DNA from 4 places in the Carboxydothermus ferrireducens DSM 11255 genome. Region 1 is predicted to be linked to each of the others. Evidence: riboswitches for the same ligand, from Rfam matches in the RefSeq annotation. Region 1 holds a riboswitch; each other region holds the start of a gene.
What was found. A riboswitch is a leader RNA that binds a small molecule or an ion and turns the genes downstream of it on or off. The one in region 1 is predicted to bind cyclic di-GMP.
Positions count from the first base shown of each region.

Region 2: linked by a shared signal. The riboswitch ahead of CARFE_RS14185 (HD-GYP domain-containing protein) and the one ahead of CARFE_RS14440 (HD-GYP domain-containing protein) in region 1 are both predicted to bind cyclic di-GMP.
Region 3: linked by a shared signal. The riboswitch ahead of CARFE_RS16790 (methyl-accepting chemotaxis protein) and the one ahead of CARFE_RS14440 (HD-GYP domain-containing protein) in region 1 are both predicted to bind cyclic di-GMP.
Region 4: linked by a shared signal. The riboswitch ahead of CARFE_RS0112090 (HD domain-containing protein) and the one ahead of CARFE_RS14440 (HD-GYP domain-containing protein) in region 1 are both predicted to bind cyclic di-GMP.

Region 1 is NZ_ATYG01000014.1:3,208-10,912, reverse strand. Features, by position in the region: gene CARFE_RS0105810 (methyl-accepting chemotaxis protein) at 1-1,133, opposite strand, end outside; gene CARFE_RS0105805 (OmpA/MotB family protein) at 1,087-1,887, opposite strand; gene CARFE_RS0105800 (flagellar motor protein) at 1,868-2,671, opposite strand; gene CARFE_RS14440 (HD-GYP domain-containing protein) at 2,753-3,871, opposite strand; cyclic di-GMP riboswitch class I at 4,021-4,109, opposite strand; gene fusA (elongation factor G) at 4,202-6,220, opposite strand; gene spoVB (stage V sporulation protein B) at 6,381-7,705, shown strand, end outside.
Region 2 is NZ_ATYG01000009.1:53,903-61,607, reverse strand. Features, by position in the region: gene CARFE_RS0103815 (hypothetical protein) at 1-249, opposite strand, end outside; gene CARFE_RS14190 (YckD family protein) at 389-775, opposite strand; gene asnB (asparagine synthase (glutamine-hydrolyzing)) at 947-2,785, shown strand; cyclic di-GMP riboswitch class I at 2,878-2,964, shown strand; gene CARFE_RS14185 (HD-GYP domain-containing protein) at 3,024-3,947, shown strand; gene CARFE_RS0103795 (ferritin) at 4,019-4,531, shown strand; gene CARFE_RS14180 (DMT family transporter) at 4,588-5,451, opposite strand; gene CARFE_RS0103785 (ATP-binding protein) at 5,554-6,951, opposite strand; gene CARFE_RS0103780 (THUMP domain-containing class I SAM-dependent RNA methyltransferase) at 6,992-7,705, opposite strand, start outside.
Region 3 is NZ_KE386562.1:68,644-76,348, forward strand. Features, by position in the region: gene CARFE_RS16785 (methyl-accepting chemotaxis protein) at 9-1,565, shown strand; gene CARFE_RS0113500 (methyl-accepting chemotaxis protein) at 1,629-1,916, shown strand; cyclic di-GMP riboswitch class I at 2,067-2,151, shown strand; gene CARFE_RS16790 (methyl-accepting chemotaxis protein) at 2,227-3,042, shown strand; gene dmpI (4-oxalocrotonate tautomerase DmpI) at 3,089-3,277, shown strand; gene bioB (biotin synthase BioB) at 3,544-4,521, shown strand; gene CARFE_RS0113525 (alpha/beta hydrolase) at 4,644-5,570, shown strand; gene CARFE_RS16255 (N-acetyltransferase) at 5,603-5,776, opposite strand; gene CARFE_RS0113535 (LexA family protein) at 5,938-6,615, shown strand; gene CARFE_RS0113545 (patatin-like phospholipase family protein) at 6,838-7,705, shown strand, end outside.
Region 4 is NZ_ATYG01000048.1:446-6,963, forward strand. Features, by position in the region: gene CARFE_RS0112075 (rhomboid family intramembrane serine protease) at 1-302, opposite strand, end outside; gene CARFE_RS0112080 (ATP-binding protein) at 454-1,851, opposite strand; gene CARFE_RS0112085 (HD-GYP domain-containing protein) at 2,070-2,858, opposite strand; gene CARFE_RS0112090 (HD domain-containing protein) at 2,996-3,298, opposite strand; cyclic di-GMP riboswitch class I at 3,415-3,499, opposite strand; gene CARFE_RS15135 (GGDEF domain-containing protein) at 3,563-4,126, opposite strand; partial or broken gene CARFE_RS16870 (PAS domain-containing protein) at 4,133-4,309, opposite strand; gene CARFE_RS0112100 (PAS domain-containing protein) at 4,316-4,843, opposite strand; gene CARFE_RS15140 (Hsp20/alpha crystallin family protein) at 5,103-5,486, opposite strand; gene CARFE_RS0112110 (DUF5320 domain-containing protein) at 5,574-5,951, opposite strand; gene CARFE_RS0112115 (Fur family transcriptional regulator) at 6,119-6,518, opposite strand, start outside.

The DNA.
Region 1 (7,705 bases):
ATCCTGGAGATATTGCTTCCCAGACGCCTGATCTCCCGGTTAATTTTTTCCATACTGGCGCTTAACTGGTCTACGGTTTTGGCACCGGTTTGCGCCTGGGCCATGGTTTCTTCCGAAACCCTGGCCGCATTGGCCGCTTGATTGGCAGCTTCCTGGATTCCCTGCACGATCTCATCAACTGCCGTAGTTGCTCCCTGAACTTGAGCCGCTTGCTCCGTTGCTCCCCGGGAGACCTGCTCCGCCACCGAAGCCACCTGATCGGAAATCCCGTACAAGTTTTCTAACTCCGAAGTTATTGTGGAAATTAGACTATTTAACTTTAAGACCATGTTATTTAAGTCTTTCGATAAATCCCCTAATTCATCATTTTGTTTAATTTCAACCGTACAATTAAGACAACCTTCTTCAACCTTATGCACGATTTCTCTTAATTTTTGTATAGAAACAATAAGGGGATTTGTAATAAAATAACCAATAGCCATCGCTAAAATTGCCGCCAAAACGGTACTGCCGCCCACGGCTCCGGCTGCAATTTTAAAGATTTTTAAAAGCTTTTCCCGGGCTTTGTTATCTTCTTTTTTAGCAGTATCTTCAAGTTTGTTTAAATGGTGCATTATATTCCGCGCATTGGTTTGGAGCATATTCATGGCGTTCTGAGTTTGCTCGAAATTGGTATTAGTAATATTTTTTTCTAATAAATTTTGGGATTTATTTAAAATAGCTGCAATTTCATCATATTGTTGCGTTTCTTCGCTGCTATGAGCCAATTTTTTGGCTGTGGTCAAAAGCCTGGAAATTTCCTGATAGTTTTTCTTTACCTCCGCCAGCCGTTTTGGATTCGGAAAAAGAAGGTAATCGGTGGCTGAGTTAAAAAATTGAAAAAGGGACGTTTTTAATTCCCCCAACCGCTGGAGTTCCCCTAAAAGTTCTTTATTTTGCTTTTCATGGCTCTGGTTTACCAGGTACGTAGAAAAGACCGCACCGGTTCCTCCTATCACCATCATCGAAGCCAGAATAAAAGTAAGGATAAACAGCTTGGCCCTGATACCTAAGCGCAGTTTAAATCCCCCCATTAATTCTCCCCCTTTAATTTTGTCCGGGTACTTTCCCGCTTTTTGGCTCCACCGGTTCATACTTGCTCCTCAAAATAACAATATCCACCCGCCGGTTCTTCTGCCGGTTTTGCTCTGAAGTATTGGGAACTTTAGGGCGATATTCTCCGTATCCTACCGCCGATAAACGATAGGGCGGAAAATGAAGCCCATCAATTAATTCATGGACAACCGAAGTTGCCCGGGCCGTGGAAAGTTCCCAGTTGGACGGAAATCTACTGTTGTTTATAGGCAGATTATCGGTGTGTCCTTCGATGCGAATATAGTTGGGAAGCGGTAAAAGAATTTCCCCGATTTGCCGCACAATAGCCCTTGCCTGAGGAGACAGCTCTGCCGAACCTAATTTAAATAAAATGGCATCTTTAAAGGAAATAACCACTCCCCTTTCTTCCAAGGTAGCCGTCACACTGGCATTCAAACCTTTCGCTTTTATGTACGACTCGACTTTAGCCTTGATCATCGCTAAATTAGCCGTTTCCTTCAAATCCTTTTCATCAACCGCCGGTAATTGCTCCTGGCTGGCTTTTCCCAGGTTGCCCTGTACAGTTGCATTGCTCCCGGTAACCACATCCGGTCCGGCATTGGTAAGCACAATTCCGCCCCCGCCTAGGGCTTTACTCAAAGAATCAGCAAGGGCACGAAACTTTTGCGCGTCAATATTAGAAAGGGCATATAATACAATAAAAAACACCATCAAAAGGGTAATCATATCCGCATAGGTAATGAGCCAGCGTTCGTGGTTTGGTTTTTTTTCCTCATGCTGACGCCGCTTCATTTAATTCACCCTTACCTTCTCTTAAGCTTTGCTCCCGGAGCTTGGGCTTTAAGAATGACCGGAGTTTTTCTTCAATTAGCATCGGGTTATGTCCTTCCTGCAGCGACACCAATCCTTCTAACATCATTTCCCGCACTAACAGTTCTTTTTTGCTTAAATTTTTTAGTTTTGCCGAAAAAGGCAGCCATAAGATATTCGCCGAAGATACTCCGTAAAGGGTAGCGGTAAAAGCCATCGCAATTGCCGGACCAAGCTTATCCGGGGTGGAAAGTTGCCCTAAAACGTGAACCAGTCCCATAACCGTACCGATAATCCCCATCGTCGGGGCATAACCACCGGCCGCTTCAAAAAATTCGGCCCCCACCCGGTGTCTTTCTGCAATAGCGTAAATTTCATTTTCCAAAATCGAGCGGAAAAGTTCCGGGTCGGTACCATCGACAATTAACTGTAAACCCCGGCGTAAAAAGTCATCCTTGATGTTGGGCAGGTCATTTTCCAGAGCCAGTAACCCTTCCCGCCGGGCTTTTTGGGCAAGCGAAACTATTTGTTTTACCACTTCCAGTTCGTTTAACGGCTTTTGAAAAAGCATGATTTTAAAGTACTTGGGAATTGCCAGTACCTCTTCCGTCGAAAAAGCAATGATACTGGCACCGATTGTTCCGCCAAAAATTATTAAAGCCGCCGAAGGTGCTACCAGGGCAGAAATAGTACCGCCTTCCATTAAAAACCCGGTTACCAGGGAAGTAAAAGCTAAAACTACCCCTAAAACCACCATTATTTCCATCTTTTCTCGCCCCTTAAATCTTTTTTTAAGCGTCTTTTAACCTAATTATACCAAATTTTTTAAAATATTTGTTTGTTTTTGTTACCCTTGCGTTAAAATTTGCGCAATACTTTCGTTAGCAACTTCGGGATACAAAACAATTTTCGTAACCATCAATTTATATTCTTCTGCCAGGGAAAGATAGTACGGTTCTACCGGCCGCCCATTATCGGCAATTACCCGAATTACCGGTCGATCAGGAAACCCCACAGGTGTTCCGGTAACTATGCCTTCAAGGCCATTATTTAATAAAACCTTTGCTCCCACCGGATAAACGGCAATAGACGAAGCAAAGCTTTTAACCGTATTCAGGTCAAATTCGCCGCCTCCAAGGGCTAAAACAAATTCGTAAACCTCTTTGGGATCTATGGGATCGCGATAAACTCTTTTGGAAGTCATGGCATCATAAACATCGGCCACCATGATTATCTTGGCAAATTTATGAATTTTATCGCCACTTAACCCCTGCAGATAGCCGCTACCATCCAGCCGCTCATGGTGCTGGATTACACCCTGAACCACACTGCTGCCAAAGTTAAGGTAACGGGAAACAATTTCGCCCCCTTTTTCCGGATGAAGCCGAATTATCTCCATTTCTTTCGGGGACAATTTTCCCGGTTTATTTAAGATGGTCCAGGGTACTTGGGTTTTGCCGATATCGTGTAAAAGACCGCTGATACCCAAATTGATAATTTCATCGTGTTTAAAGCCGGCTTTTAAAGCAGTGGCCATAGAAAGCAAGGCTACATTTACCGAATGAAAGTAAGTATAATCGTCAATATTCCGGATATCATAAAGGTCTAAAAGAAAACCCTTTTTATCCAAAAGCTCGGCTAACATTTCCGCTGCGATTTCTTTAAGTTGCTCCCGGTAATTGGCGACTTTAATCGCAAAATACCTTTCCTGCAAAATATCCTGATAAAGATTGTTTACCACATTTAAAGCCCGGCGCCGAACCATTTCAGAAATTACAAAGGCTTCGGTAAAATCATCCTTGCCATCGTAAATGTAAAGCCAGCTATATTTCAACTTTTTGAGCCGATTAATCATGACGGAGGTTAATACAGTCCCGGCATTAATTAAAATCCGTCCCTGCCCGTCCATTACCGGGTAACCAACTTTCAGACCGGGGATTAGATACTCGACGGGAATGCGACGCATATTTACACCTCTACCGCCATTATTTTTTTATTTTACAACACAGTTCCTGCTTTCAAAAGATATTTCGAACTTTTCCTCATCGAACTTTGGAAAATACTAAAACCCTCCTGCCGTAAGGTCGGCGGAGGGTTTTCGCTTAAAATTCCACCTTCGGCAGCTGGCTGGCATAGCAGGAGAAGCTGCTTTAGCCCCTGTAGCTTTGCGTCCCCAGTTTTCACCGGGTTTGCCTTTTTCGGAAAATGTTATTTAATTGCGCTTTACACCATTCTTGCCATACAGAATTAAATCATTAAACAGGAAAAATCGTCAAGAAAAATTTGCAGAATCGTTTTATTCTTCTTCTTTCTTGTTTAAGTTTGCTTTCTTAATAATTTCTTCCTGGAGTTTGGGCGGTACTTCCTGGTAGTGGCTGAAAGTCATGGTATAAAAGCCCCGGGCCTGGGTCATCGCTTTAAGGTCAATATTATATTTTAACATCTCGGCGTACGGTACATAGGCTTTAACCCTGGCCCAGCGGCCCTGGGTTTCCATGCCCAAAACATGGCCGCGTTTACCGTTAAAATCGCTGATTACATCCCCCATAAATTGCTCCGGTACCGTCACTTCAACAAGCATTACCGGTTCCAAAAGTACCGGATTGGCTTCCCTTACCCCTTTCTTGAAAGCCTGACTGGCCGCAATCTTAAAAGCCAGTTCGGAAGAGTCCACCGGGTGATACGAACCATCGTACAGTACCACCCGCACATTCATTACTTTATAACCGGCCAGTACTCCTTCATTTAAAGCTTCCCTTATTCCTTTTTCCACTGCCGGGAAATACTGTTTGGGAACGGCACCGCCAAAAATCTCTTCACCAAACTCAAACTCTTTATCCGGCAGGGGTTCTAATCTAAGCCACACATGGCCGTACTGACCCCGGCCACCGGTTTGCTTTTTATATTTACCTTCCACCTGGACCGTTTTCCGGATGGTCTCCCGGTAAGGCACCCGTAATTCTTCGGTTACCACTTCAACACCATACTTCCGTTTAATTGCTTCGAGAACAATTTCCAAATGGAGTTCCCCCATGCCGGAAAGGAGGTTCTGGCGGGTTTCCAGGTTTTTTTCAAGGCGGAGTGTTGGGTCTTCCTCCAAGGCGCGATGGAGGGCAGTGGAAAGGCGGTCTTCATCGTTTTTACTTTTGGGGAGAATGGCAATGGTCATGTTAGGAGTGGGATAATCTACCGGTTCAATTTCCACCGGTTTATCTTTTAAACTCAAAACATCGCCGGTACCGGTTTCGGAAAGCTTTATTAAGCAAGCAATATCTCCGGCATTAACCTCCTGGGTTTGAACTTGCTCTTTGCCCCGCATATAAAGGATATGGCCGATTTTTTCCGGTTTATCCTTATTAAAGTTATAGAGAATAGTTTCCGGTTTTAAAGAGCCCCCCAAAACTTTAACAAAGTTAATCCTGCCTACATACGGGTCAGCTAATGTTTTAAACACATAAGCCACCGGGTGATCGTAACTTTTTTGGGGAGGCGGCAGCAGTTCACAGGAAGCATCCAACAAATCTTTAATGCCGATATTTTTTGTGGCAGAGCCCACAAAAAGAGGGTAAAGTTTGCCGGCCCGTACCCCTTTTTTGAGCCCCAGGGCAACCTGCTCAGGGGTCAGTTCCGCTCCATCCAAATACATCATTAAGAGCTCATCATCATTTTCCGCCGCAGCTTCCGTTAATTGCAGCCAGGCTTCCATCACCCTCTCTTCATACTCGGCCGGTATTCCACTTTCGGTTAAGTTGTTGCCGTCAAAAATGTATGCTTTATTTCTTAAGATATCGATATATCCTTTAAAGTTTTCCCCTTCGCCAATCGGTAAATGAAGGGGTACTACTTTAGCCGAAAGAATCTCCCGGATCTGATTTAACGTTTTTTCAAAATTGGCATTTTCCCGTTCTATTTTGTTAATAAACACAAAACGCGGCAAACCAGCATTGTCTGCAAGATTCCAGACCACTTCCGTCTGAATCTCCACGCCGGACGCCGCGCAAACCACAAATATTGCCCCTTCTACAACTTTTAAAACACTTTTTACCTCACCGATAAAATCCGCATACCCCGGAGTATCGATAAAGTTTAACTTATGGTTGTTCCACTCGCAGGGCACAAGGGAAGCGTGAATGGTCACCTTCCTTTTAATTTCCTCGGGGTGGTAGTCGGAAACAGTATTTCCGTCCTCCACCCGGCCCATTCTCTTCAATACTCCGGTGTTGTAAAGTAAAGCTTCGGTAAGACTGGTTTTGCCCGCCCCGCTGTGGGCAAAGATACCGATGTTTCTTAAAAACTCTGTAGGGTAGCTTTTCATTTAAAAGCCCTCCTAAGGATTTTTTATTAGTAATATATTATTTCAGCATAATTTCGGGTTTTCCTTTTATTTTTTTGAAATTTTTTTAATTCTACGGGAATTTCCGGAAGCATAAACTTTTTTAACAACGGCTAAATTCATCGGGTAAAGGGGTAACGGTATGTCTCTTTTGTACGGAACTCTTTTAATGAGTTTCGTAAGCTTTTTAAATCGTATCTTGGGTTTTGTTTACCAGGTCTTAATCGTAAGACTCCTCGGGGCCGAAGGTATCGGCTACTATAATATGGCCTATCCGGTTTTCGTTTTTCTGCTCGTACTCTCAACCCTTGGTATACCCCTGGCCCTCTCCCAAACCATTGCCCAGGAAGGTTTTAAAAACCGGGCTCATAGTAAAAACCTTCTTTTCTTCTCCATAATTTTCCTTTTGTTGTTTAGCCTTACCGTTTTAGGGCTGTTTTTTTCCTTGCTTCCCCTAATTCGGCATCTTCTATTTCCTTCGGAATATAGTTTTTACGCTTTTTTATGGTTGATACCCTCAATTCCGGTAATTGCCGTCTCCTCAGCTTTAAGAGGATATTTTATCGGCCTTTTACGCTGGAATATTCCGGCCCTGGCGCAAAATATCGAACAAATCGTTAGAATTTTGGTCTCCCTAAGTTTAACCTCAGCCTTTATTAACATAAGCTTAAAAGATGCTCTCCGCGGTCCTTCCCTGGGAGTCCTTGCCGGAGAAACCGTTGGCCTTCTGGTAGGAGTAGCATTTTTGGATAAAAAATCATGGTTTTCCCCGAAAATTCCCCTAAATTACCTTCGCAAAATCTTTTCCCTGGCAATTCCCGTGACCCTTACCCGGGTGATGGCCACCCTCCTTTCGGCTTTAGACGCTCTTTTAATCCCAAAGGCATTGGTCCTATCCGGCCTATCCTTTCGGGAAGCCACCGCCACATACGGTTTATTTTCGGGAGTGGCCATGACCCTTCTTTTAACGCCGGCAGTTATTACCAATACCCTTTCTACCACTTTAGTGCCCGGTATTGCTGAGGCCTTCGGTCAGGAAAACTTTTCCTTAATAAGAAGCCGGAGTTTTTATGCTTTTAAGCTTTCCCTCATCGCCGGTCTTCCCGTTACGGCTATTTTGCTGTTATACGCCGCTCCCCTTACGGCTTTACTCTTTAAATATCCCGAAGCCGGTCAATTGGTGGTAATTTTAGCTTTAAGCGGACCTTTTTTGTACTGGTACCAAACGGTTACCGGCATCTTTCAGGGTCTGTCCCAACCCCAAACCCCTTTTTACATTTTGTTAGGAGCAAGCGGAGTTAAAATCCTGTGCCTTCTGCTTCTAACCCCCAGGATAGGGATTACCGGCACGTGTCTTTCTTTTGCCCTTTACCATTTTCTCCTTTTCATCTTAAGTTTGTGTGCCTTAAAACTTAAGCTTCGCACTTTAACTTACGACCAAACCCTTTTAAAAGTGATTTTTGCTTT
Region 2 (7,705 bases), on a different contig from region 1:
GGAAGTAGTAAAATGCTGGAGTTTATTTATATTTAAAAAATCCTGCAGGTTATCAATAATAAGTTTTGTTTTATTCTCTTCTTTTTTGTTCTCTATCCTTTTTGACTTATGGTTAATTTTAATTATTATCTTTCTCCCCAAAAACAACGACACATCTCTTAAAATAAGCTCTTCTACATCGCCGCTCCCGACAAAAGCTGCTAATATTATTGCCAAAAATATCAGTAAAAAGCGCAGGGCCTTTAACATCGACACCACCAGTATTAATTATACATCAAAAAAGGTCAAAAATAAATCACCTAAAACATTTTCCCCAAAAAAGAGTAATAGCCGGCAAAACGCCGGCTAAAATCTATATAAAAGGAGGAAGGTGCATTGAAGAAGGTACTTATAAGTTAGAATATCCGCCCATCATCCCACCCCGGGGTCCATAAAAACCCTGGGGTACAGCATTGTTACTGTTCGGTACTTGCTGATTCCATCTGCCCCAAAAACCTCCTCTGCCAAAACCGCCGCAACCGGGACCAAAAGCATCAGGATTTTGTATTCTGTACTGGAGCATTGCATCAATTCGTTGCTTCATAAAATCTCCCTGTTCTTTGGTAATAAGCCCGGCTTTTACCCGTACGTCAATTATTTTCTTCATAATTTCCGCCTGTTGTTTGTAGAGGTCGATCAGCTCATTTTTCTGGTCAACGGTTAAGGCGGCCATGGCCGGTACTGTAAAAGCTACCAACAGCAGTGCTACAAGCCCAATTATCAGTTTTCTCTTCATTAAAATCACCCCTTTTTTTGTTTTCGATTTTAGTTTAACCCAAAATGTTTGCAAAATCTCGGAGAAAATGTTACAAATTTGTTTAAGTTAAATTTCCAGCGAACCCTTTCCTCTTCTGCGGCATATCATAAAAGAGACTGCTAAAAAGTAGGGCCATAGGAGAGGATTAACATGTGCGGAATTGCAGGTATGATAAGTTTTTCTAAGGATTTATCACCTTTTGTTCCTCTATTAGAAAAAATGACCCAATCCCTTACCCACCGCGGTCCAGACGCTTTAGGTATTTGGCATTCGGAAAATATCATTCTTGGACACCGGCGACTGACGGTCATCGATCCGGAGCGGGGGCGGCAACCGATGATTCGCACCTACGGGGATTTGCAGTACGTTATCGTTTACAACGGTGAGCTCTATAATACCAAAGAGCTTCGGGATGAGTTAGAAACTCGGGGACACCATTTTTACACCACCTGTGATACCGAAGTTTTACTGGTTTCCTACATTGAATGGGGCAAAGAATGTCTTTCTAAATTAAACGGTATCTTTGCCTTTGCCATTTTCGATGAAAAAGAAAACCAGCTTTTTTTAGCCCGGGACCGGCTCGGAGTAAAGCCCCTTTTTTATGCTCTGGTAAATGATACCTTGATTTTTGCTTCTGAAATTAAAGCCCTTCTTCTTCACCCCGACATCCCTTCCAGGCTTTCCACCGATGGCTTAAAAGAAGTATTGTTTTTGGGTCCCGCCCGCACCCCGGGAATGGGAGTTTTTGCACATATTTCCGAACTACTTCCCGGCGATTATGCCGTATTTAACCCGGAAGGTTTATTTATAAAACCCTACTGGCGTCTTACTTCTAATCCCCATCCCGATGATTTCCCCACTACGGTGAAAAAAACCCGGGAACTTTTAGAAGACGCGGTTATTCGCCAGTTGGTTTCCGATGTACCCATTTGCACCCTTTTATCCGGGGGTCTTGACTCAACGGTAATTACTGCTTTTGCCGCCCGCCACCTTCATAGCCGTGGCGAAACTCTAAACACCTTTTCGGTGGATTATGCGGAAAACGAGCTGTATTTTACCGAAAGTGCTTTTCAGCCCAATTGCGATGCTATGTTTATCCCTTTGGTTGCCAAAGAGTTTAACACCCTTCATCGTAATATCGTGTTAACTCAAGAAGAACTTTTTGACGCACTATTTCCGGCTTTAACCGCCCGCGACCTTCCCGGTATGGTCGATATTGATTCATCCCTGTGGCTTTTTAGCCGGGAAATAAAAAAAGAAGCCACCGTGGGCTTATCGGGAGAATGTGCCGACGAAATTTTCGGCGGCTATCCCTGGTTTTTTAGAAAAGAAGCCCTTGAAGCCAAGACCTTCCCCTGGGCTCTAAGCTTAGACCGCCGAAAAACCCTTTTTAGACAAGATTTAATTGCCGAATTAAAGCCCGATGAATATGTCCAGAAACGCTATCACGAAGCTTTAGAAGAAATTCCTGAAATTTCCGGATTATCCCCGGAAGAAAAAAGGCTTCGGGAAATAACTTACCTTACCCTCACCCGCTGGATGCCTATATTACTGGACCGTAAAGACCGGATGACCATGGCCTGGGGTCTGGAAGTGCGAGTACCGTATTGCGACCACCGGCTGGTGGAATATTTGTGGAATGTTCCCTGGCACTTTAAAACCGCTGGAGGCCAGGAAAAAGGTTTACTACGGCAGGCAGTAGCGGATCTTATTCCGGACTACATCCTCAAGCGTAAAAAATCTCCTTATCCCAAAACTCATCATCCGCTTTATACCAAACTGGTAAGAGAAGCACTAACGCAAATCTTGGCCGAAAACTCTTCCCCGATTAACTTCCTGATAGATGAAAACGAGGTCCGAAAACTAATCACCAATCCCTCTCCCCCAAACGCCCGCCCCTGGTTTGGCCAGTTAATGGGCGATACCCAGATTATGGCGTATTTAATTCAACTAAATTACTGGTTTAAAAAATACCATATTTCTTTTTAATTTGAGTAGACAAATATTTAACATTTTTTCAACTTCTATCTTTACAAAATTGTCATTTTTTTGTAATATTTTTGTTGAAAATTAAATATTTTTGTCGATAAAGGCAAAACCGGCGAAAGCCGGTGACGCAAAGCTACAGGGGCTAAAGCGAATTTTCGCCATGCCAGCCAGCTGCCGAAGGATGAACTAAAAACCTCCTTGGGCAGGAGGTTTTTTGTTTTTGAGGAGGGAGAATTGCTTGGCCCGAAAAGCCAATATCTTTGAAAAAAGTTTTCATGCATCAAGTCGCGCCTTATTATTAACCGACTGGGAAGGAAATTTAATTGCAGCAAACCAGCAGTTTTACCAATTGTTTCAACAAGAAAAAATAGATTTTGCAAATTTTAATATTTTTCGCATGTTTCCAACACTTAAAGCCACCAAGCATTCTCTAACTCCAAAAAAAGGAGTAATTTTACAGACTTCGAAAAACTTAATTGTCAAAGTAGATATTGATTGCAATCAAAGTTTTGATTTCCGCCTTTTTTATTTTAAACTCCTGCAGTCAGAAGTCAAAACATTTAAGCTTACTAATTTAATCAATGAAGCTAAAAATCTTCAAAGTGTAAAACTTGTTTCAAAAATTCTCGAGATACGAGATCCTTATACTTCCGGCCATCAGGAAAACGTAGCACGAATTGCGGTAGCCATTGCCCAGGAGCTTGGATGCCCTCCACCGGTATTAAAAAGTATCTACATAGCAAGCCTTCTCCATGATGTCGGAAAAATTGGAATACCAATTGAAATTTTAAATAAACCGGGTAAACTTTTAAAACCCGAATTTGAACTAATTAAAACTCATCCCCTTACCGGTTACAACCTATTAAATGATGTTGATTTCGACTACCCCATTAGCGAATTTGTACTACAACATCACGAACGTATTGATGGTAGCGGTTATCCCAACGGCCTTAAAGGGGATGAAATTTACCTTGAGGCCAAAATTATAGCTGTTGCCGATGTTGTCGAAGCTATGAGCGCTCATCGTCCCTACCGCCCATCTTTAGGCATTAAAGCCGCGCTAAAAGAAATTGAAGCCGGTGCCGGCAAATTATATGATCAGGAAATAGTAGCCGCCTGTTTATACCTTTTTAGGAAAAAGAAATTTACTCTTAGCCCTTAATAAACGGCTTCATATCTACCCTTAATTAATGTTATACTTAATTAAGTAATTTCCACCAGGGAGGTATGTCTATGCTTAGCCAAAAGCTTTTAGCCGCTTTAAACGAACAGCTTAAATGGGAGTTTTATTCGGCTCATCTTTATCTTGCCATGGCCGCTTACTGCCACGACCAGGGGTTAGACGGCTTTGCCAATTTCTTTCGGGTCCAGGTCCAGGAAGAAACCTTCCACGCCATGAAATTTTTTGACTACATAAATCAACGGGGAGGAAGGATATTTATTTCCGGTATCGATCAACCCCAAAACGAGTACGCTTCTATCTTGGACGTGTTCACCAAAGCTTATGAACACGAGCAAATTGTCACCAAACGTATTTACGCTTTAAGCGATATCGCCCTGGAAGAAAAAGAGCACGCCACGATAAGCTTTTTAAAATGGTTTATCGATGAGCAGATGGAGGAAGAAGAAACATTTGGTAATCTCGTAAAGAAACTCTCCCGGATCCAAAATGACCAGCATGCCATTTACACTTTAGATGCCGAACTGGCTCAACGGGTCTTTACCCCTCCCCCCTCCGGGAAGTAATAATTTTAGGGACAGTCCCTAAAACTATACTTTAAGTATAAAAAAGGGGACTGTCCCTAATTTTCTACTTTGGCTACCAAGTATGCTCCGAAAAGCACCAGCACGCCTCCGGCAATTTGCCCGGGAGTTAATTTTTCCGCAAATAACAGGGCCGCAAAAATAACCGTTATCACCGGTTCAAACATGCTAATAATCGAAGCACGGGCCGGTCCCAAAAGCTCAATTCCCCGAAAAAAGGTAAACATTGCAAGAAGGGTAGAAAATACCACAATACCGGAAATTGAAAACCACACTTTTTCCGGGGGCAGAAGATCAAGAGTGCCGCTTAATAAACCGACCACCAGAAAACAAATCGCCGCAAAAACTGCAATAAAACTGCTGGCGGTTAGAGAGGGAATTTGTGTTAAAACCTTTTTCCCCAGCGTTATATAAACCGAATAAACTAACGCCGTAGCCAGAGCAAAAAGTACCCCAGTTGGATTTAATTTGCCGCTTATATTCCCCAAAACCAAAATTAGACCGGCAAAGGCTAAGGCTACCGCAACAAATCCTTTAAACCCCAGCCGGTCTTTATAGACTATGCTTGATAAAATCGCCACCAGCGCCGGGTAAGTATAAAAGATTAACGATGTCAGCGATGCTGAAATGTATTTAACCGAAAGAAAAAAGCAGGAAGACTGTATTGTATATAAAATCCCCATCGCCAAAACATATAAAATCTCTTTTTTGGTAATGCCAAAACCCTTATGAACATAATAGTTATAAACCTGAAAAATAAGCCCCGCCAAGAAAAACCGCCAAAAAAGCAGCGTATAGGGCGAAGCTCCCTCCTTATACGCAAACACCGCAAAAATCGGAAGTAAACCAAAACCCGCCGCCGATAAAAAAGTAAGTAAAACCCCCCGGTAGTACTGACTCATTCCCCGCTCCCCCAAAATTTTTTATCAATAATAACATATATGAAGGATATTGAAAACAGCGAACCTCTTTAGAAAAAAGGCTACTTTTTTCGGTAGCCCTTTTTAAACTAACGAAAAATTTTTAAAATCAAATAAATATAAATTCTTATTTTTTTTAGCCGCTTCAATAAGTTCAGAAGAAAACCCTTCTTTACTGAAAATTATAAAACTCTCGTTTCGCTTTCCTTTATTCCACTGTACTTTTTGCGCTTTTGCAATTAAATTGCTATAAACTTCATAACCAACTTTACGGTTCTGGTATTTGCATTCACCAAAGATAATTTCTCCCGAATCCTTATTAAGCCCAACTACATCAATTTCGGTTTGTCTATCCCACCATTTCCCTATTTTTGTATATTCTGTGTTTAAGTCTCCCCTTTTCACTAAATACCTGAGGAGTTCCTGGCAAACTTTTTCAAATACAAAGCTTAGATGATTTTCAATAAAACTTTCCCGGATTTTCCTTAAAACAAATTCTTTTTCGTTAATTTCAAGAAAACTTTTATAAGGATAAACAAATTTAAACCAAAAGTCCAAAAAATTATCTTTTAAAAAATATAACCCTTTTTTACTCTTTTCGGGATTATCTTCGGTAATAGGAGTAATTCTTTCTAAAATATCTAATTCAATTAAAGTTTTTAAGTATTTCGTAAGACCGGTCTGCGAAATTCCTAACGCAGTAGCTAACGCCCCTAACTTGTGATTTCCGGCAGCAATGCTTTTTGCTATAGAAAAGTAGCTACCAATATCTCTTAATTCCTTTTCCAGTAAGAATACTGGTTCTTCATATAAAAAACTATTTTTACTTAAAATATTTTTAGCAATAGCCTGATAAATATCTTTTTCTTCCTGAAAAACTTCAATATATTTAGGAGTGCCGCCGGTAACTGCATATATTTCTAAAACTTCTTCCCAGTTTTTCCCGGGAAAAAATTCGGACATGTGTAAAAAGTCAATTGATTGTAATTTAATTTGTCCCGTTCTTCTACCATAAAGAGGACTACTATAAGAAAGGGTTTGGGATTCCATTAAACTAATTAAAGAACCACATAAAATAAGCATAATATTTTTTTCTTTTAAAAAACTATCCCAGATCTTTTGCAAAATCGATGGAAAAGCCCTATTGGCCACGCCTAAATATTGAAACTCATCAATGACCAAAACTCTTTTTTCATCATCTTTTACAAAAAATTTAAATATCTCTTCCCAGCTCAAATCACTTTTTAAAATAAGCTCATTATTTAAAAATTGACCAAGTAATTTAATTAAAGCTTTCCTGTTTTCACCTTCCGATTCCTCGGTTGCTAAAAAATAAAGAGCAGGTTTATTTTTTATAAATTCTTTTATAAGAGTTGTCTTCCCCACTCTGCGGCGCCCGTAAATCACCACCAGGGAAGAACCCTGACGGTAATATTCTTTTTCTAAAAAGGAAAGCTCTTCGTCCCGGTTAACAAATTTCATAAAACCACCTCATAATAATTATACCCTAAATTATTATAATTTAAAGTATAATTTTTGGTGGTTTGGGCCCAAAGAACTGATAAAACTGGGTTTCAATCTTCCCGTTATAAAGCTTACGCCGTTTATCCGCTTTTCTGCCATAAAGTTTTTCAAAAGCCGGATGACTGGTTAAAAAATAAAAAGACCATGTGGGAAGTTTCTCCCTTAAGATTTTTAATTCCCGGTACAGTTTCTCCACTTCCCGCACATCCCCAATTCTCTCCCCGTAGGGTAAATTAGAAATTAACCAGCCGTACTCTTCAGTGAATTTAACTTCCCGGAAATCTTTTTTAAAAAACCGGATACTTTTTTCTACCCCTGCCGCTTTAGCGTGATAGCGGGCATAACTTAATTCATCTTCGGATATGTCGCTGCCGTAAATTAAAAGCTTTAGATTACGCCGTTTGCTCCTTGCCTCCTCCCGGGCAAGCTCTAATTCTTTTTTAGGAAACCAGGGCCATTTCATAAAAGCAAACTCCCGGTTTATTCCCGGTGCAATATTTAGCCCAATTAAAGCCGCTTCCACCGGTATGGTGCCGGAGCCGCAAAAAGGGTCAGAAAAAGCTCTGTCTTCCCGCCAGCGGGAAAGAATTACCAGAGCTGCCGCCAGAGTTTCCCGCAAAGGTGCCCGGCCGGTTAATTTTCGGTAACCCCGTTTATGTAAACCAGCACCGCTGGTGTCAATGGTCAGGGTAGCCAGGTCTTTTAAAAGCGA
Region 3 (7,705 bases), on a different contig from region 1:
TGGGGCTTTTGAGTATCAAGAAACTTTTATTTAGCACCGGTATTGCCAATATTCTTATTTTAGTAGTAATTTTTGCCTTTTTTCTTAACTATGTAACTGCAACAGATAAAGAACTTAACAAAATAATAAATGTTGAACAGGCTTTACTCATAAATTTAAACGAGATGTATGCCCAGGGATTGCAAACGGGCCAGGCAACAAGAAATATTATTTTAAACCCTAAAGATGAAAACGCCAGGAAAAACTATGATAAAGCTCATGAAGCATTTATAAAAGCCAATGAAGAAGCAATTAAATTAGCTTCAGGTACGATGAAACAAGATCTTGAAAAAGTAAGAACTCTCTGGGAAGAAGATCACCAGCTAAAGGTCGAAGCTCAAAAGCTTGCTATCTCTGGAAAAACCGCTGAAGCCGTTACCTTGCATGCCCAGAAGGAAACGCCTAAATGGCGCGTGCTTAAAGAAATTTTATTAAAAAAGGCTGAAGAACAAAAAAGCTTATTTAAAAAACATTTAGAAAAGCATGAGGAAAAAGGGAAAAAACAGAGCACTTTGATTGGCATAATTATTTTATTCAGTATTTTCTTATCAGTGCTAACGATGATTTTAACAATAAGAAAGGTTGCAAAACCCCTCACTGATTTAACCGCCAAGGTAGATCAAATAGCTAAAGGAGACCTGAGTGTAACCATCGATTACGATAGCAAAGATGAAGTAGGAATTCTTGCTTCCAGCATGAACGTTATGGTACAGTCCTTTAGTGAAATTGCGACCCAAATAAAGGAAAAATCCACTTTACTTACTAAAGAATCGGAAAATCTTTCGGCAACTTCCGAGGAGATGGCAGCATCAGCCCAGGAGGTTGCTAAAGCAATGCAGCAGGTTTCAGCTGGAGCTTCAACGCAGGCTCAGGATTTAACAAACATAGCAGCGTTAACTGAAAATACAGCAACTAAAGCCAATGCGGGTAAAAAAGAAATGGATAATCTCGTAAAATCCATCCAGCAAATAAAATCAGCGTTTGAGTTGGTAGTTGAAAAGATAAAAACTCTTGCCGCTTCAATCATGAATATAAACAATGTCACAAACGCCATAACCGAGATTTCCGACCAGACGAATTTACTGGCCTTAAATGCGGCCATTGAAGCAGTCCGGGCGGGTGAAGCCGGTAAAGGATTTGCCGTAGTAGCCGAAGAAGTCCGAAAACTTGCCGAGAAGTCCAAAAGTTCCACCGATGAAATTACAAAAATAATATTATCAGTACAAAACGATGCTAATGAAGTAATAAAGACCTCGGACAATGTTGATGCTTTTATTAAAGAACAAATTAAGGCTGTTGAATCTTCTGTATTAGCCTTTGGCGATATTTTACAGGCGGTGGACGAGATAGCAGATAAAATTCAGCAAGTAAGTGCAGTAACAGAAGAAAGTTCAGCGGCTGCTGAAGAAGTAGCGGCTACTTCCGAAGAGCTTTCAGCATCTTCGGAAGAACTGGCGGCTATTGCCCAGAATTTAAATTTAATTGCTACTGATATGGAAAATACTGTAAATAAGTTTAAGGTTTAATAGTGAACATGATACACAAATTGTCATTTATTCTTTTGGATTTGGGTGCTAAAAGGGAAATAAATGGCAATTGATGTAATGTCTGCGAGTAGCCAGAAGGTCAAAAAAGGGAGCGGAACGGTACTTGAAGTTGGTAAGAAATTTAAAGAAATCGTTGCTTCCATTGAAGAAGTTGCCCGGCAGATTCAGGATGTTGCTACTGCTGCGGAAGAAATATCTGCAGGAGTCCAGAATGTTGTAGCGACAACGGAAGGGCAAACTGCGGCTATGGAAGAAATTTCGGCTTCTTCTGAAGAATTAGCGTCTTTAGCAGCAGAACTTGAGAAAATAGCTGCCCGCTTCCGGGTGTAATAGTTGATAATAACCAATAAGTCACCCTGCCGAAAATTAATTGGCAGGGGGCTTTTTTATTTCTTGACAGGTTTTTTAGTGATGTTCTACCATAAGTATAAAAAGGTTGCAAAATTTACAATTTTTCAAATATTAATAATAAAAATAATGTTTTGTCAAGGGCAAACCCGGCGAAAGCCGGCGACGCAAAGCTACAGGGGCTAAAGCCGTAAGGCTATGCCAGCCAGCTGCCGAAGGTGTGGATTTAGAGTTAAGCCTCCGCCTTTGGGCAGGAGGTTTTTATATTAATTTAAAGGGAGGGGATAGAGAAATGAAAATAAATAAAATCCTGGAAACTGTTTCTGATTATCAAAAATTATTTACTGAAGACGCAACGTTTATAGTTTCTGATCTGGAAAAGTATTTGTATTATCGTCCGGGGCGAATTGATTTTGGGTTTAAGCCGGGAGATAAAATAGTGGAAGGAACATTAATGGAGAGAGCGATGAAGCAAAACAAAAAAATTGTTGCCAGGGTTGAAAAAGAACAAAGCAAATTTGGATTTCCATATATTGCAACGGTAATTCCTATAACTGATGAGGAAGGCGTTGTAGGAGCAATGGCGGTAGCTTTCAGTACGGAAACCCAGGATATGGTAATTAATATGTCGGCCGATTTAGCTCGAGTCACCGGCGAAATTAGGGAGTCGGCAACGGAATTTAGTACTTCAGCTGCGGAGTTGGCAAATACAAACCAGCGAATTGCCGGTGAATCAACGGAACTTCAAGCAGAAATTGCAGGTATTCAGGAAATTGTTAACTTAATCAATATAATTTCCGATAAAACACATATTTTAGGCTTAAATGCGGCGATTGAAGCTGCCCGAGTGGGAGACAAAGGTCGGGGCTTTGCGGTGGTAGCGGAAGAAATAAGAAAACTTGCCCAGCAAACCAAGTTTTCGGCCCAGGATATTAGAAACAAGATAAATCAAAGCTTACATAGACTCAATGAATTAATACAGAGCATTCAAAACCTGGCAGCGATAAGTGAGGAACAAAGTGCGATGGCTCAACAATTAACGGCAGCGATTGAAGAAATTTCAGGGGTAGCTGAGGATTTAAAGAATATTGCATTTAAGTTAAAATAAATTAAGAAGTGATTATGATTATAAAAGTTGGGAAGGAGGGAAAGGAATGCCGGTAATCCAGATTGATGCAGGACCTATGTCCAAGGAAAAAAAAGCGGAGCTTATTAAAAATCTTACCGATGCAGCAAGTTCTACGCTGAATATTCCACCTCAAGCTTTTATTGTAATAATTCGGGAAAATTCTTTGGACAATGTAGGTAGCGGTGGCAAACCTCTTGCGGAGATAAATAAGTAAGAAAACCGGAAAAAGTAAGATTTTGTAAGTTTATAAAAGAAAAGACTTGAGAGAAACCTTGTTTTTTATAAAAATGCAAGGTTTCTCTTTTTGCTTTATTTACTAAAAAAAGGCTTTTTTCGGCATCAAGTTATTAGACCGGAAGGCCCTCAAAAAAAATTATTCTTCTGGCGAACGGAGTTTTTGTTAACTATAAAATAAAAAACGTTGACAAATGTGAAATTCAACCGGTATTATAACTATAAACCGAGAGAGGGGGTAGAGCCATGTTTAATCGGATAGTAGCCTTAACCCAAAAAGTACTGGATGGCGGACAAATTAATCAATCTGAAGCGCTGGAGCTTGCGCAGGCTGAGGGCGCAGATATTCTGATATTGGCAGCAATGGCGGCCAAGATCAGGGAAAAGTACGTGGGGGATAAGGTGGAGTTATGTTCAATCATCAGTGTAAAAACCGGTCATTGTCCTGAGGACTGTGCCTTTTGCGCTCAATCGGTCCATCATCATACAGAAATTACACCCACTGAAATGCTCGAGGAAGAAAAAATCTTGGCAAAAGCCAAGGCTATGGAAGCGGCCGGGGCCCATCGTTTTGATTTGGTAACGTCCGGTCTGGGAATGACCGAGGAGGACGAGGATTTTAAAAAAATTTTAGCTATTTATAAACGTTTGCGTCAGGAAGTAAACCTGGAATTATGCGCTTGCCTGGGGACATTAACCGAAAAAGCAGCTATGCAGCTGCGCGAAGTCGGAGTTACTCGGTATAATCACAATCTGGAAACAGCGCGAAGTTTTTTTAGCAATATCGTTACAACTCATACTTATGATGAACGGATAGAAACCATTAAAAATGTTAAAAAAGCTGGAATGGAAGTATGTTGTGGTGGTATTATCGGTATGGGAGAAACTATGGAACAGCGAATTGAGTTTGCTTTTACGCTAAAAGAATTAGATGTTGATGCCATACCGATAAACGTGCTCAATCCAATTAAAGGAACAAAACTGGAAAACCGGCCACTTTTATCGCCCCTGGAAGTTATCAAGACTTTTGCAATTTTTCGCTTCATTTTGCCGGATAAAAATATCAGATATGCCGGTGGTCGGGAGGTAAATTTGCGGGATATGCAGGCTCTGGGGTTAATGGCGGGGTTAAACGGCATGTTAATCGGGCATTATTTAACAACTAAAGGCCGGGAAGTGGAAACAGATTTACAAATGATTAGAGATTTAGGTTTAAAAATTTAGGAGAGGGGGCCACTGGCCAAGGAAAGCGGTGGGAGATAAATGTAGCTGCGGAAAAAACGGTGGACGAAGGCTGAGCGCGAAATTTCGATGAATTTCGTTAACATGGGCTTGGAGGGTTTAAAATGGGCTCTTTTAACTTTCTCTTTAAAGCCAGTGACGGACAGGAAATTTATTGCTACCGCTGGTTTCCGGATAAAGAGCAGAAACTACGGGCGATTGTTTACATTGCCCATGGTATGGCGGAAACCGCAGCCCGCTATGAGCGATTTGCTTTGGCTTTAACCAAAGAAGGTTATCTTGTCTTTGCCCACGACCACCGTGGGCACGGGAAAACGGCGAAAAGCATTGAGGAAATAGGCTATTTGGGTCCCGATGGATTTAACCGGATGGTTCAGGATATGAAGGAACTTATTGATTTTGTTAAAAACGAAAACCCGGAATTTCCAATTATCTTATTTGGCCACAGTATGGGCTCTTTCTTGGCTCAGCGGTATATTACTCTTTATGGTGAGACTTTAGATGGTGTGATTTTATCGGGTACTTCCTGCGGTCCCGGGCCTATTGTTAATCTCGGCATCTTTTTGGCCAAAAAAGAAGTCGAAAAATACGGCCCTAAATATAGAAGCGTTTGCTTAACAAAGCTTAGCTTTGGCAACTACAATAAAAAGTTTAAACCAAACCGCACCGAGTTTGACTGGCTTTCCCGCGATGCCGAAGAAGTAGATAAATACATTAATGACCCTTACTGCGGGGGAGTATTTACCGCAAGTTTTTACTACGATTTTTTAAGAGGGTTAAAGGAAACTTTCCGCCGGGAAAACTTGGCTAAAATCCCCAAAGAGCTTCCTATTTTCATTTTTAGCGGCGATATGGACCCGGTAGGTAACATGGGTAGAGGTGTTTTAAAGTTAATAAAAACTTACGAAAAATTAGGTTTAAAAAATGTAGCATACAAGCTCTATCCCGGAGGCCGGCACGAAATGTTAAACGAAATTAATCGGGAGGAAGTGGTCAGGGATATTATAAACTGGTTAAATAAATTGTTTTAAATTGTAGAAAATTCATTATGAATTTTCGGGCATTATTCTTCGAGTTCCATATAGTAAAATTTAACATCCTCGTTAGAAATATTTTTTAAGTATTCTCTTTTAATACTAAATCCAACTTTTTTGTAGCAGTTTATAGCTCTTTGATTAAAGCTTCTAACTTCAAGGGCTACCGTCTGATTTGGAAATCTTTTTTTACAGTTGTTCAAAATAACTCTCTCCTTCTTCATGGTGACATTTTCTTAGAATAATTCTAAGGTGACAATATCACAGATTAATAACAAAAGGATACCTAAATTCTTGACATATTTTAAAATTGAAAATAGAATAATACTCGTAAACTATTTTGGTTTTTTGGGGGTAGCTAAGTATGATTTTGACCGAACGCCGCAAGCAATTTTTAGAGAAATTAATTGATCTATTCCAAAAAACGAATGTTCCAGTTCACTACGAAACAATAGCGAATGCACTTGGCGTCAGCAAATGGACGGCATACGACGTTTTGAAAGAATTAGAAAAACTTGGCTACCTTACCCGGGATTATACAGTAAATCCTAACGAAATGGGACGTTCCCAGGTTGTTTTTATGCCTACTATTAAAGCTATAAACTTGTTTGAAGAAAAACGTACAAAAGAAATAAATATAGATGAGTGGAATAAAATAAAGACAAAGGTACTTGAGCTGCTAAACAGTTTAAAAACTCACAGCATTAGTGATGCTGTACAAAAAATGCTGGAGGAAATTCCAAAGGTTCAGGTTCGAGTAACTTTTGGGGCATATGTCATAGGGTTATTTATCGTGTATCTTAGAAAATTGGGCGGAAGAACAGAAATGCTGGTTAAAAGTTTGGTTCAAAATGCACCTACCAGTGAAATGCGCATCATAATCTTTATTGGAACTGTTCTTGGTACTATTATTCAAACGATGAATCATGAGATAGGGGTTGGGGTAACCGAGTTAGTCGGAAGGTATTTAAAGTCGCTTACCGATCTTTCTGATAAGGAAAAGGGTATGCTTGCGGATTTTCTTGATGAAGCTTTAGCTTGAAATTGGTCACAAATTTAAGTTACGACCTTTTTATTTTACCAAGTTTTTTGGTCTTTTGGGTATATATGTAGATTATTTGTTTGGTGAGATGGGAAGTGGCGTAATGGTATACCCCTTGGTTAAATATTTTTTTAAGTATTTTTTGTGTCTTTTGGGTACACCGGTTATTAGCGGGAAAGAAAATATTCCTAAAAAATATGTAGAGGCAATGGAGGCGAAAATATGAATAAAAAACAGAAGGTTAAGGTAAGGCCACGTATTGGAATAGCCCTGGGAAGCGGTGGTGCTAGAGGTTATGCCCATATAGGTGTGCTCAAGGCATTGCAGGAAGCAAATATACCAATTGATTTTATAGCGGGGACCAGCATGGGGGCAGTGGTAGGAGCAGCCTATGCTGCAGGTTACCGGATCGAAGAATTGGAGGATATGGCTCTAAAAATGCGGTGGCGCTGGATATTTAACCTTTTTGATCCTACTCTACCCCGCCAGGGCATAATAGCCGGAAACAAAGTAGAAAAGTACTTTGAAATGTTAACCCAGGGGAAAGAGTTTTCCCAGTTGCGGAAGCCTTTGACTGTTGTTGCCACTGATATCGTTTCGGGAGAAGAGGTTCGCCTAAATGAAGGACTGGTGGCTAAAGCCTTACGAGCCAGCATTGCTATACCTGGGGTATTTTCTCCTGTTAAGATTGATGAACGAATTTTAGTGGACGGTTCGGTAACAACTCCAGTACCTGTCCGGGCAGCTAAAGAAGCAGGTGCAGATATTGTAATAGCGATTGACGTTAGCTCAAATGTAGATCAGACTTCCACCTTGGTTCATACCTGGAAGAGGATAAAAAATATGCCTTCTCAAAAAGTGGTCCATTATATTAAAAATTCACGCTTCGAGATTATCAATGTTCTAGATAATACTTTGGAACTGTGTGCCCAGCCTAAAGAAGTCTCTTTGAATTCTGGACTTCATGGTAAACATTATTATTTGCTTAAGCCAGAGGTAGGAAATATTAAGTGGTATGAGTTCCATCGTGCTGGTGAGTGTATCCGTGCTGGGGAAATTGCAGGGAAGAAAGTGACTGAAAAAATAAAAA
Region 4 (6,518 bases), on a different contig from region 1:
TCTTCCACATTATCCCCAAAAAGCCAGAGAGCCCACATATTGCTAATAAGATGCATAAAGCTTCCATGTAAAAACATACTGGTAAAAATGGTTACTCCACTCCAGACTACCTCTGATAATAAACCTTGTCTTAATCCTTCGGTCAGGCGCAGGGGAGTAAAACCAAAGGTATGCAAAAAAAGCTCGCTCGTCTCCCGGGGAAGTGAAATTTGAAAAATAAATACAAGCACATTGGCCAGGATTATTAAAATTGTCATCACCGGAAATTTTCGGCTCGGGTTTACATCTCTTAAAGGTATCATCTTTATTCTCCTTTTCTCTTTACAGAGTTAATTTAGATTGGAGGCTTTAAAGTCGGGGGTAGAGATAATAGAATTTACTTCTTTTTCATCAAAGATAGTCATAAAAATACTTTTTTTTGCTATCAATTTACTTTGAAAAATAGATGCTCAATTAATTTGCAAGGTCATAATCAAATTTTTCAATTAAAAATATATTGTTATTATACTTTGCAAAATTTATCACATCATCTGTGAAACCATTTTTTGAAAATAAAACATAGTACTTATTTTTAAAACTAAATAATGCGCTTTTTTCTATCAAACTGTTTAAAACGGTCATATCCGTTTTCTTATTTTGCCATTTGCACTCTCCAAATATTATGTTGTCTTTATCAAGTGCTACTATATCAATTTCTTCTTCACACCTTTTATATGGATTATTTCCCCACCATTTACCTATTTTCTCAAATATAAAGGGCAACGCTTTGTTCTTATTTAAAATTTTAAGATAATCTATACATATTTCTTCGTATACTACTCCGAGAAAGTCGTTTATAAAAGGTTTAATTTTATTTTCGATAACTTCATCAATTAATCCTTGCTCAATTAAGGCTTTATTATTGAAAACAAACCTATACCAGAACCTAAAGAAATTATCTTTAATTTTGTATATACTTTTTCTACTTTTTTCTTTTAATTCAATGGGAGTAACTTTTTCGAGTATTTTTAAGTCTATTAGTGTAGAAATATACTTTGCACATTTATCAGTATCGACGCCTACTTTTGTAGATATTTCATTTAATTTGCTGCTGCCACTTGCTATTGCTTCTATTATTGAATTATACAAAGCTGGTTCTCTGACTTCTTGTCTTAATAATAATTTTGGCTCTTCGTAAAGATAAGATGCTTTGTCTAATATTTTTGTTTTGATATTTTCATAGATGTCTTTTGTATCCTCAAAGTAGCTCAAATATTGAGGAATACCACCTAAAACTCCATATGCAATAACTTGATTTTCAAAATTATAGTTTGGAAAAAATTTCCTACTTTCAAAAAAGTTAAAAGGGTCAACTATCAATTGTGCAGTTCTTCTTCCATATAGAGGGCTTTTATAGCTTAAAATCTCTTTCTCAATGAAACTTACAGAAGAGCCACAAATAATTAAAAAAAGTTTGGTATCTTTTAAATAATGATCTATTAAATTTTGCAGAAGAGATGGAATGCCTTTATTGGAATTAACTATATAGGGAAATTCATCAATAACAACAACCAAACGTTTATCTTTCGCCTGTTGTGCTAAAAAAAGAAACGCTTTTTCCCATGATTCAAATCTGCTTACGAATCCATCAAGGCCAAAATAGGATAATATTTTATCTGAAAAAGATTCTAGAGCAATTTTATCATTGTATTCTTCAGCAACAAAAAATATCGACGGCTTATCTTTACAAAATTCGGTTAATAATGTAGTTTTCCCCACACGTCTTCTGCCATACATAACTATAAAATGAAATTTGTTTTCGTTGTAAAGTTTATTTAAGGTTTTAAGCTCATATTGTCTGCCAATAAACATTAAATTCACCTCGCTAACTTATGAGTTACTAACTTTAAAGTTAGTAATTTTAGAGTTAATAAAATTATAACACAACATTTTTAGTATATCCAAGTATTTGTTCATTATACGTGTTACAGCTCAAAGCAAACCCCCGCTTTCTATTTTCATAAGCAGGGGCAAATTAAAAACAATTTGAAAGCACTGCTCTTAACTGCAGTGCTTTTTTAATCTTTAAATTATAAACCAATCATTCCATATCCCGCTTCTTTCTCTTTGTTTCCAGTAATATAATCTATATTTTCTTTCAGAAGCTTCACTATCTTTCTATCAACAATTTCCTTCGCTGCCATATCGGTTAATATATCTAAAGCTTCCTTCACATCCAGTGCTTCCCGGTAAGGCCGTTTCTCAGTTAATGCCACCCACTTATCAGCCACCGCAATAATCCTGGAAGGAACACATAACTCATCTCCAGAAAGCTTAAAGGGATATCCCTGGCCGTTTGGCTGCTCGTGGTGGTATCCTGCCCACCTGGCCAAATCTTCAAATCCAGAAATTTTATTCAGCATATGATAGGTAAAGTAAGGATGAGTTTTTATTAATTCAAATTCCACGTCGGTTAAAGGCCCGTTTTTTTCTAAAATTTTATTTGGAACTCCAAGTTTTCCAATGTCATGAACGAGTCCGGCAATTTCTATTAATGTCGTTATTTCTGTAAGTCCTGCAATTTCGGCAAGCTGCCTGCTTAAAACAGCAACACCTAAGGAATGGGTGCTTGTAAAAGGACTTTTGGCGTCAATAATATAGGCAAAGGGAAGTACTAAAAGTCTTAGTTCTTGTTCCCCAGCTATAATTCTTGCTTCAGGTCTTAATTCCTGAAGTCTTTCTTCAATATAATGCTCATCAAGGTCAAACCAGAAGCTTTCCTTCTTAGAAATCTCTAAAAACGCTTCTACAACTAATTCGTTGAAAAGTATATTTGTATTTTTAGTTAAGTAACGTTCTATCTCACTGCGCTGGAGCAACGCAAGACTTCTTTGTTTAAGAAGTAATTCAATCTGATCAGCAACAAAAATAATTTGGCTTAAAAGGTAATTGGTTTTATATCGTTCTTACGGCGGATAACCTATAAATTTACGGTGGTGCAGTCTGATTACTTCAGCTACTTCCCTATAAAAAATGGTACATCTTTTAAAAGTTTATAACCCAGCTCTGCATGTTTAGTATCGTATTTATCAATTGAAGATATATCATCCACATTCATCAATCGAGCTCCTGCAGCTAAATCATGAAGATATGCTGCCCAAAAAAGTGTTTCGTAATCTTTCTTTTCAAGCTTTAGCTTATTACCAATAGTTGCAGCAATATAGGCTACTCTTTCATGGTGGTGGGCAAATCTTTCTTTTGTAAACTCTAATGCTCTTGTCAAAGCAACAACTACATCAGTTAAATCAACTGTATACATTCCCTCTACCTCTTTTCATTGCATTTTTGCATGAAAAAATCTCCCTCCTGCCGTAAGGCATAAGGGAGATTTTAGTTTTCTACCTTAAACTTTTTAATCAACCTTTATGCCTTACATTAGGCAGCTGGCTGGCATAGCCTTACGGCCTTAGCCCCTGTAGCTTTGCGCCCCCGGCTTTCGCCGGGTTTGCCTTTGTCGAATACAAGTACTACAAAATTCTTTGCTCTTTTGCTGCAAATAGCAGTACATTAAGTGCTTCCTAAATTACTGCAAAAATACAGTCTTGTTTTTTCCACTGTTTTTGGCACGATAAAGAGCTTCATCAGCCCTCTGAATAATTTTCTCCACACTATAATTGTCTTCTTCTTCTAAGACGGCAACACCAAAGCTTGCTGTAAGTTTAATCTCAATATTTTTCCGGCTCAAGTGGAACATACGTTTTTCAACATCCTCACGGATTCTCTCCGCGATTTTTACTGCCATATTTTCATCTACTTTGCTTAAAAAAATTACAAACTCTTCTCCCCCAAATCTTGCAACAAAGTCGTATTTACGGCACATATTTTTTAAAACACCGGCAAACTCTCTTAATACCTTATCTCCTGCTTCGTGGCCATAATTATCATTAATTTTTTTAAAATCATCAATATCAATCACAATAATACCCACTTTTTCCTGTAACCTTTTACTCCGAGCCAGCTCCGATTCCGCTCTTTGAAAGAAAGCTCTCCTGTTGTAAACTCCAGTTAAAAAATCATACTTTGCTAATTTCTTCAATTTTTCTTCATACAATTTAAAAGGTGTAATATCTCGTTCAATCCTTACCACACGGTAAATCTCTCCCCTGTTGTCTTTTACCGGGAGATATTTAGCAGATATCCACCGCACTTTACCTTTCTTATCTATTATCCTGAACCTCGACGTAAAAAACCCAAATTTCTTTATTCTCGTTAATACATTTTCAGCATTTAAAAACTTTTTAAATTTTTCCAAATCCCTGGGATGTACTATTTCATCTCAGTGATTAGTGTTCTCTTTTGTTTCATTTACAGTAAAACCGTAAATCTTTTTAAAAGCCGAATTTTCATATAAAACTTTTCCTGTTCTTAAATCTTTAAGAATTAATATTTCTTCGACATTTTCTGTAACTTGCTCCAAGATAATTTCCCGCTCTTTGTTTTCGGTTATATCTGTAAATACAGTCACCACATATCCCTTTTCCGGGCTGAAAACATTTATTTTATACCATCTGTTACAGTTTTCAAAATAATGTTCAAACTGTTTTTCGCCGCCGTTTGCAGCAATGCTGCCGCATAACTTAATCCAGTTGAATTTATCACTCTCAAATTCTTTTACAACTTCAGTTAATCTTTTGCCAGTAATATTTTCTCTCTTTAAACCGATTAACTCCGCAAACGCTTTATTAACTGCCATAAAGACATAATCAACAGGTTCATTATTTTCATTTATTATTACCTTTAAATAGGCAAATGCATTCTGCATATTTTCAACAATCTTTGAATATATTGCTTCTACACTATCCATACTTTCGTACTTACCACTCCCCCTTAACTTTGTATAAATTTATTTCAGTCACAAAAGCCTTTACGCTCTTTTGTCTTTTAACTCTTATATGTATATTTATTCCATATGATATTTTATTCATTAATGGTTTTAGCTTCAACTATTTTCTTTGTTGCAAATTAAGAACAAAAAAATCACCGATTTGCTACCTCAATTGGAGATTAACTAGCTCAGCCTAAATAAAAAACCCCGAAGCCTTAAAACTTCGGGGAGAGGAGGATTAGTGGATATCCACTTTAAAGCCTCGCAGATTATCCTGTGCCTTCTTGAGCCTGATGTTTAAAATGCCGTTTTTATATTCAGCAGTAGCTTTAGCAGGTTCTACTTCTACCGGCAAGTACACTACTCGCTCAAAGCTGCCTGCAAATATTTCCTTGCGGTAGAATTTATCGTTTCTTGCTTCTATTTCATCTTTAACCTGTCCTTTAATAATTAGATGATCGTTTTGGACGTACAGCTCAATCTGGTTCTTATCTTCTATGCCAGGGAGTTCTGCCTTAACTAATATTTCATCGCCTTCATCAAGAATATCTACCCTTGGGATTGATACACCTCTACCAATCGGTGCAAAGGCTTCGGCAAACAGGCGATTTAAATCTAACACTTCTCTAAAAGCTTTTAAAATATAAAATAGTCAGCATTGTTATGGAGGGACGGAGCAAGAACCGTCCCTGCTCTCCAACCCCTTTTCTTATTCTTGGTCTTTTTCTTCATTATTACCTTCTTTTTTTGCCTTTTTAAGCTCTTCCAGCCTTTCTTCTATCACTTTTAGCTGTTCTTTCAAATATTTGGCCTCCTGGGAAAGGATTTCTTCTTCATATTTCGGTCCATTTACTGGATTATGGTCAAAAGGATAAGGTTTCCTTGCCCAGAAAGGCAAACCTGTGGCATAGTACCAGTGCCTCCAGCCCCTGCCAAATCCAAAACTACCATGCCTAAACCAAGAACCAATATTCTTGCGCCAGAACCTCTTTCCTACGGGGTTCATGAAGCCTGGCACGGAAAATCCTGCGCAAAGGCCCGCAGCTCTACCGGTCCTGGGACCGAGCCCGTAGGGACCCAATGGCATTTTTTCACCTCCTTTCTCCGTGTTTTAACCACTTACTAATACCTTTTATTTCATCACTTTTAGCGGTTTGACTCAAAGGTTGAATTTTTCTACACCATTTTCTGTAAAATTTTCTGAGTTGTTTCTTTTGTTATCCGATTCATTTTTTATTAGTTACACCCTTTCTTTTATTTTTCATTAACTTTATCCTTGCATTTTTTACAATAACCAAAATACCAGTATGAACTGTTAACGATTTTGAAATCTTTAAGATTTTCATTAACAGGTAAAGTTAATTCTTGTTGAATAGGTACCTCATAAATCTTCCCGCATTCCAAACAAACGTAATGACAGTGACTGTTACTATCATCTTTTAAAATCTCATATTTTATTGGTTGATTTGGCAAATTCAATTTCTGAAGTATCCCATTCTCGCAAAAAAGCTCCAATGCTCGGTACACTGTTGCTAAGCCTATTTTAGGTAAAATTTTTTTTGTAATTAGATATATTTCTTCTGCTGAAAGATGCTTTTTTTTACTGTTTTTAATAGCTGTAATAATAGCCTTTCGCTGAGGAGTCCACTTAAAA